2 regions of the Lysinibacillus sp. TE18511 genome follow, and region 1 is predicted to be linked to the other one. Evidence: riboswitches for the same ligand, from Rfam matches in the RefSeq annotation. Region 1 holds a riboswitch; the other holds the start of a gene.
The links. A riboswitch is a leader RNA that binds a small molecule or an ion and turns the genes downstream of it on or off. The one in region 1 is predicted to bind cobalamin.

Region 1 (4,352 bases):
TTGAAATTTACTTTTCGTTGAAACTATATTTTATAATTACTTATAAATGAAGAGAAAAGGAGTTTTGCTGAATGGTTTATTTATTACAAGTTGATTTTACAATGGACGGTCCTTTTGGTGATGAAATGTCTGAAGGATTTAAAGATTTAGCTCATAGCATTAATGACGAAGAAGGAATCATGTGGAAAATTTGGACTGAGGATGCGGTAGCTAAAGAAGCTGGTGGTGTTTATTTATTCGAGACGAAGGAAAGTGCTAAAAAATATTTAGCCATGCACTCTGCTCGATTAACAAGCTTTGGGATAACAAATATTCGGGGTAAAATTTTTGAAGTTAATGAAGCCTTATCTTCTATTAACAATGGTCCTATCCATAAATAATAGGCGTATCTGTTATTACAGACACACCCCTTAGTGTTGAAATACAAAATGGGCAAGAAAATCTTTGTGAATGTTGTGGCGCTTTAAATAAGGGTGATTTCTGTTCCAAACTATTCGCTTTCGCACAAAAAACATCTGTTGCTGACGCTTCGCTTTCGCACAAAAACATCTGTTGCTGCCGCTTCGCTTACGCACAAAAAACATCTGTTGCTGACGCTTCGCTTTCGCACAAAAACATCTGTTGCTGCCGCTTCGCTTACGCACAAAAAACATCTGTGCTCAGTCGGAACGGAAATCACCCCTCGTTTTGCCGAAGAGCCATACTTTATTTATGTAGTTTTTAAAGCTTTCTTCGTAAATTGCTCTGAGACATACGTTAAATAAGGCTTCCCTGTAAGTGGATGTGTTTGAATATCAGCGTAAACACCAAAAACATCTTGTAATAATGTTGGTGTAAGTACTTCTTCTGGTGTTCCAAAATTGACAATTCGCCCTTGCTGTAAAACATAAATTTGATCACAATACATAGCTGCAATGTTTAAATCATGTATTGCCGCAACAACTGTTAAATGTAGGGTTTGAATTAGATCCATTAGCTGCAATTGATGCTGAATATCTAGATGATTCGTTGGCTCATCTAAAATAAGCATCTGTGCTTGCTGAGCGAGCGCACGGGCAACCATCACACGCTTTTTTTCTCCGCCCGAAAGAGAACTAAAGCTACGTTTCTCTAAATGAGCAATTCCTGTTTGATCTAGTGCATTTTTCACTATTTGGAAATCTCGTTCCTGATCAAGCTCGAATAGTTTTTTATGAGGTGTTCTCCCCATACTGACTAAATCATGTACGGTAAAATCGAATACGACCGGCGTTTCTTGACTCACTACTGCTAAATTTTTCGCAATACTTTTACTCGATTGCTTTAAAATATCCTGTTCATTTAATAAAACTGTTCCACTTTCTGGTTTTAATAAACGATACATATTCTTTAATAGCGTTGACTTCCCACTACCATTAGGACCGATTAACCCAACAAATTGTTTTTCCTTTATTTGTACACTTACTTCATGTAATATGCGTTCATCAGAAATGGAGAAAGATACTTGTTTCGTCTCTAATGTCATATGCTTTAATCCCCTTCACCGAAAGAATAATTGTTACGACGTAGTAGCCAAATGAAAAATGGCCCTCCACAAAAAGCTGTGATAATTCCAATTGGCATTTCTTCAGGGGCAATTATAATTCGAGCAAGTGCATCTGCCCAAACTAAGAAAATTGCCCCAAACAAAGCACTAATCGGTATGACATATTTATGGTTTGAACCTACAATCAGCCGTACAATATGCGGAATGATTAAGCCAACAAATCCGATTGAACCACTTACTGCGACAAGCACACCCGTTAATAACGATACTAATAAGATAAGCTGTATTCGAAATTGTTGTAAGTTAACCCCTAATGTAACCGCTGCTTCTTCCCCAAGAAGTAATAAATTTAAGCTTCGATAGTGGAGCCATAACAAGGCAAATACCACGATAAAAATAACTGTAGGAATTAAAAGATTACTCCACTTCGCACCAGCTAAGCTACCTAGCATCCAATACATGACTGCCTTCATTCCGCCCTCTTGCTTCGACGTCATTAATATAAAATTTGAAATAGCAGATAAAATAAACGACACCGCCATCCCTGAAAGTAAAAGTCTAAAGACAGAAACTCTACCGCCAACACGTGCTAAAAAGAAAACTAACGCCATTGCTGTCAGAGAGCCTATAAATGCAGATACGGAAAGAGCATAAACGCCAAGAAATGAAAAAGCACCTAAAATGATGACAGCTGTGGCCCCAACCGTTGCACCAGAAGAAATCCCTAAAATATATGGTTCGGCAATTGAATTACGGACAAGAGCCTGAATGGCTGCTCCTGCAATTGCCAACCCTGCTCCAACAATAGCAGCGAGCAATACACGCGGAACTCGTATTTGCCAAATAATAATTTCCTGTGAACGACTCCAATCTTGCTCGATTGAGTTTTGTACAATTGGTATTTTGGAAAGGATAACCTTCCATACGTGAATTGGCGTAACAGAAACCGATCCAACCATTATGGCAATTGTCATTGAAATGATTAGTACTAAAAGAAGAGTCATTGATAGTAGCATAATTTTTTTATTCATCTGTTTATTAACTCCTAATCATTAATAATAGACTTAATGAAGATAAAAAAAGGGTATTCCATGCAAAATACGCATAGAAATACCCTAGATTAAACAAAGTCAGAAAGATTTCCTTCTACTATTGTCCGTAATCGCTTTCATCCTCGTGGGCATTACAGATTTTCGCTAATTGGCAGGTCTCCTGGCTTCGAATCAATGTACCTATGATTGCCTTCCCATTCTAGAACAGTGGCTAAATCATCATAGAACTCCTCGTTACAGTTGCGGGACAGCGTCGGATTTGCACCGACTTCCCTTTTAAGTGACACATTTACAAGATGTCACACCATTTGCATCTGATATTTTAAAATTATGACGATTCTATCATATATTTTAATAGTTAGTCTATTACTAGTAATTATTTATCAAATTAAGAAGGATAAATATTTTGTGTTAACCTATATAAAATATTAGGTTGACACAAAAACTTTATTTTTTTACACTATTATTATCAACATTACTTATTAGGGGTGAAATAATGACAACAGTAGCGGAACACTCGCATCACAAATTAAGAACAGTAGATATTGCTTATATTGGACTATTTTCAACATTGATGATGATTGGCGCTAATATTACTTCCTTTGTACCTTTTATGGTTGTTGGTGGCGTACCCATCACGCTACAAACATTTTTTGCTATATTAGCAGGACTTATTCTTGGCAGTAGAAAAGGTGCACTCGCTTGTACTGTTTATATGTGTATAGGTTTAGCAGGCGCACCTGTATTTGCACGTTTCAGTGGGGGCTTTGGACAAATTTTAAGTCCTACATTCGGTTTTATTGTTACTTTTATATTAGCTGCATATGTTGCAGGGCGTATTGTAGAGCGCAGTGGAACGAAAAAAAGCTATGTAATTGCTGCTTTAATTGCAACAGCCATTAATTATTTACTTGGGACAAATTGGATGTACTTCGCCTACAAGTTATGGGCTAGTGCTCCAGAAGCTTTTTCTTATAAGATGGCATGGCTTTGGATGATGCCTCCATTACCAAAGGATATTATTTTAGCTATATTTGCCGGTATTTTTGCATACCGTCTACAAAAAATAGTAAAAATACTTCCTGTTAAATAACGTAAGCCCTTCTTTAGTTTGATGCTAAAGAGGGCTTTTTATTTTGGGACTCCTATATGATTGCTGTCCACAATTTCTGCACATTTATTTGCTACATTAAGAGCAAATAGTGAGGAGGAATATAATATGTTATTCAAAAGAAAGTGGTCAATTGGCTTAATGGCAGCAGTAGCTTTACTAACATTATCGGCTTGCTCTGCCGATACAACTAAGTCAGAAGCCGATTCAAAAAATAACATCGAAACTGAACATAGCACAGAGATGGATCATTCCACGATGAACCATTCAAGCTCTGGCGCAGTACCAACAACTTTGAAAAATGCTGAAAAGCCAAAGTTTCCAGTTGGAAGCACCGCCATTATCACGGATGGACACATGGCAGGTATGAAAGGCGCAGAAGCAACGATTGTTGGCGCTTATGATACGACAGCATACATTATCTCCTATGAGCCAACTACAGGTGAAAATCGCGTAGAAAATCATAAGTGGGTTATTCATGAGGAATTGATAAATCAAGGTGAGGCTCCATTAGCTCCGGGTACGGTAGTCAAAACCGATGCATCTCATATGAAAGGCATGGAAAATGCGACTGTCCATATCGATGAGGCAATACAAACGACAGTTTATATGATTGATTATACGTCTACAACAAATGGCGAGGCCGTAAAAAATCATAAATGGG
Region 2 (4,352 bases), on a different contig from region 1:
GATAATAAAATATGCAGCTACAATTAAAGTAATAATCATAATCATTCTAAAAATCAGTTTCCTAGAATTAATTTTATTCATAAACTCACCTTCTTTGCGCAAAGTAAGTTTAGTGTACCATAAAACATAAAAATATTATTACGGTCTGAAACAATAAAGGTAGGGATGAATCATGGAAAAAGGGATTATGCAACTTTTTAGTAATTTAACAGAACGTGACCGCGATATTCAATATGAATCTTTCGAAGAATTGATGAAAATAATGCAGGAACCAGTTGATTGGACATATGCAGTTTGGGAACAACTTATTCAGGCTCTTACATACAAAAATGGGCATGTTCGTGCAAGCGCGGCACAATTTTTATGCGCATTGGCAGCAAAAAGTGATCCAGAAGAGAGAGTATTAGAGGATTTCTTAAAGATTTGGGCAGTGACGTATGATGAAAAAACAGAAACGGCGAGACTTACTTTGCAGGCAATTTGGAAAATAGGTTTAGCGGGGCAGGTACAAAGAGATTTAGTCGTTTCATATTTGGCAAAAAGATTTCAAACATGCTTAGACGAAAAGCAACCGGCATTAATGCGCTATGATATTATTGTATCTTTTAAAAAGCTATTTGATGAAACGAAAGACCCGAAGCTATTAAAAATTGCGGAGCGTTTAATTGCGGAAGAAAAAGATGTTAAATACAAAAAGAAATATATGAAAGCCATCCATTAAAGACGTGGAATGGCTATTTTTTTTGTGAAAATTCTTTCGTTAATAGAGAAATAGTTTATAATATATCAGGCGTGCTGAGTAGGAAAATATAGGTTTATTATTGACCGATAATAGGATTTTTTGTGCTAACGTATGCCTATTTTTAAGGCCCATCACCACACCTGACAAATAGGAAAAAATAAAAGGAGTTAAACAATGAGCATTTATAATTATTTAGTCAAGAAGCCAAACGGTGAGATATTATCAATGGAAACTTATCGAGGAAAAACGCTGTTAATCGTTAATACAGCAAACAAGTGCCGTTTTACATATCAATTTGAAGACTTACAAAAAATGTATGATAAATATGGGAAGGATAATTTTGTCGTTTTAGGTTTTCCTTGTGATCAATTCGATAATCAAAATCCTGAGGATGGCGAACAAACTACTCACCTTTGTAAAATCAACTATGGTGTAACATTCCCAATTTTTGAACTGGTGCAGGTAAATGGAGATACGACACACCCATTATTCAATTATTTAAAGCACGAGATAGATTATCGCGAATTTGGCAAGGCAAGTATGCAGGAAAAAATGTTAGCGGAAGCAATTATCCAAATTGCGCCTAGTTTTTTAGACGGTCGTAATATTCGCTGGAACTTTACGAAATTTTTAATAGATACAAATGGTAAGACAGTTGCCCGCTTTGAACCTACAGATTCACAGCTAGATGTTGAGCAAGCTATTGAAAAAATTTTATAAAACTTTGAATCAATACTAGAATCTGTTCTTGATTAAAGAAGTATGCTGATGATAGCACCTAGTGTGGAGGGAGGATACGTTTGCAGAGAGCGTTCCCTCGCAGAATGTGCAGTCAAGTTGAAGAGCCATAACTATAAATCTCTTGAATATAGATTAGAGAATCATTTTGTATAGCTATGTAGAAATAGGCTTACTATTGTTCGTATTCATGTGTTTTCCGTTCATTTCAAAGCTATTTTTTCCTATCAATATGTGTTAAACTGCTTTACAAGTGAATTATTCTTGCAAAATAAAGGTGTTAACAAGCATAATTGGGAATTCGGTGAAAGACCGAAGCTGTTTCCGCAACTGTAAGTACAGGAATCATAAAAGATATACCACTGTCGGAATATCGGATGGGAAAGTTTTTATGACTCATGACATGATTGGATGTACAAGCCAGGAGACCGACCTTTATTTGAACGTATAGATACTCTTCGGAAGCTAGGAGGATATGCGGCAAATACATAGGCTTTGTCGTGTCTATGCGACACTATTTATGCTATTTTCGTCGTCCCTTAGGAGTAGGGTCGACGTTTTTTTATGTATACTCACTTTTAGTAAGAATTTTTCACGAAGGAAAGCGGGGACTAGATTTGAAAAAAGATGCACGTTATTCTTGCTATCCATTTATGCGTGAAAAGGCATCAACAGTAGATTTTGAAATTCGAACAGATAGTCTTACAACACATATGGGTGTCGCTTTAGTAGCAGTAAATAAAGAGACAGTAAGGGTAGTGGCAGATGATTTATTAGCTATTTTGCCAATGGCTTACCATGTAAATGGCTCCGTCCGAGGGAAATTAGCAGTAACTGAAGATGATTTAGCGTGGCTTAGTGTTCGTTATGATTTTTATGTTAGTCATGTGAAAGATGAGATTCAGAATTTTGTATTACCGCAAGGAACAGAGGCTGCTGCTGCATTACATGTATGTCGTAGTGAGGCGAAAAAATCATACCGTATTCTACACAAAGTTTCTGAGGAACGGGAAGTACCAGCTATTCTATTTGATTATTTAGGATTACTAGCCAATATATTTTTTGTTATGGCTGTCTATATGAATCAGCGCGCTGGTATTGCTGAAATACCGTTTATTAGTAAGTCATACCCAATGAAAAAGAAAAAGGAGAATCAATGAAATGAAGAAATTGTTTAATCTACAATGGCTTTCTGTATTAATGTTAGCACTCGTATTAGTAGGCTGCGGCACAAAAGAGGATGCTAACAAAGACACTGTTTCTAAGGACGAGCAACAAACTGAGAGCACAAGCTATAAAGTTACGGATGATCGTGGTGTAGAAGTAGCGTTTGATGCAGTACCGAAAACTATTGTTTCATTACAACCAAGTAATACAGAAATTTTATTTGCTCTAGGCGTTGGCGATAAAATCGTTGGTGCAACTGAGTATGATACGTATCCAGAAGAAGCACAAAAAATTGAGCGCGTTTCTGATTCTACAAAATTCAATAGTGAGCGTATTTTAGCGTTAAAGCCAGATGTCGTTATTGCCTATATAACTGGTGGTGATGATGATGAAAACTTAAATGCGCTAAAAACTCTTGAAGATGTAGGAATTAAAGTTTTTGCCATCAAATCGGCTGCTTCATTTGATGATGTTTACGGGGATATCCAACAAATTGCATCTGTCATGGGGATTGAAGATAAAGGCGAAAAGTTAAATGAAGATATTAAAGCTAAAATTGCGGAAGTCCAGGCAAAAGTCAAAGATGTAAAAGAACCAAAAAATATTTACTTAGAAATTGGTCCAAAGCCAGACATCTATACAGCTGGTTCTGGTACATTCCAACAAGAGATTTTAAATGCTGCAAATGTGAAAAATGTATTTGCTGACGTTCAAAGCTGGGCAAAGGTATCTGAGGAAGATGTCATCGCGAAAAATCCAGAAGTCATTTTAACAACAGTAGGCTATGTAGAAAACTCAGTGGGAGAAATTCTTGCACGTGATGGATGGAATTCAATCACAGCCATTCAAAACAAAGCGGTTTATTATATAGATACTGATATTTCAAACCGTCCAGGTCCACGTATTGGTGAAGCTGTTGAGCTAGTAGCAAAAGCAGCATATCCTGAGTTATTTAAATAAACTATATTGAAAAGTATTTTAGAGCTGTCCTTTATCAAGGGCAGCTTTTTTGATGTTGGGTGAATCTAATGATAGTTGCTCGGTTGGGGAGGTAAAGTGCTCAGGTGGATGAAGAAGTGCTCGGATATTACCTTACATCACTCAGCTTGAGACTAGCTGATGACATTTCCTAGTGCGAAAATTGGTATTATAGCGAATTGTTATATAGAATATAAATAAGAATGTTTATTAACAGAGGGAGGTGCAGTGAATGAAACAGTTTGATATGAAGATTATTCCGTTTGAGGCTGTTCATAATTTTCGTGATATGGGTGGATATAAGACGAGAGATGGGCGTTCTGTAAAGAATGGCTTGTTTTATCGTTCAGCCGCGCTTGGCAAAATGACGAAAGCAGATAAGGAGCTTTTTGGAACGCTAGGTGTGAAAACAATTTTTGATTATCGCGACAACCATGAGGCACAAAATAACCCTAATCCGATTTTCCCGCAAGCTAAATATATTCAAATTCCAGCAAAGGGCAATCATGCTTTTGAGATGCCTACAAACGCTGGAAGAAATGATTTTTACAAGGTTGTAAATCCAGAGATGTTCCGAGAATTTTATGCACAAATGCCTTTTAATAATGCTTCGTTTAAGGAGTTAATGGTAACGATTCAAAACCCTGAAAATTTAGGGCTTGTACATCATTGTGCGGTAGGAAAGGATCGAACAGGTATCGGTGGTGCACTTATTTTGCTCGCTTTA

Region 2: another riboswitch for cobalamin. It lies ahead of ACVWXS_RS01910 (hypothetical protein); the one in region 1 lies ahead of ACVWXS_RS18590 (FecCD family ABC transporter permease).

Annotation. Positions count from the first base shown of each region.
Region 1 covers NZ_JBSSFD010000030.1:30,404-34,755, forward strand. The annotation lists gene ACVWXS_RS18575 (monooxygenase) at 72-380, shown strand; gene ACVWXS_RS18580 (hypothetical protein) at 491-646, opposite strand; gene ACVWXS_RS18585 (ABC transporter ATP-binding protein) at 710-1,504, opposite strand; gene ACVWXS_RS18590 (FecCD family ABC transporter permease) at 1,510-2,556, opposite strand; cobalamin riboswitch at 2,711-2,901, opposite strand; gene ACVWXS_RS18595 (biotin transporter BioY) at 3,074-3,670, shown strand; gene ACVWXS_RS18600 (YdhK family protein) at 3,797-4,352, shown strand, end outside.
Region 2 covers NZ_JBSSFD010000002.1:104,262-108,613, reverse strand. The annotation lists gene ytvI (sporulation integral membrane protein YtvI) at 1-81, opposite strand, end outside; gene ACVWXS_RS01920 (hypothetical protein) at 173-721, shown strand; gene ACVWXS_RS01915 (glutathione peroxidase) at 917-1,462, shown strand; cobalamin riboswitch at 1,739-1,931, shown strand; gene ACVWXS_RS01910 (hypothetical protein) at 2,098-2,640, shown strand; gene ACVWXS_RS01905 (ABC transporter substrate-binding protein) at 2,642-3,607, shown strand; gene ACVWXS_RS01900 (tyrosine-protein phosphatase) at 3,858-4,352, shown strand, end outside.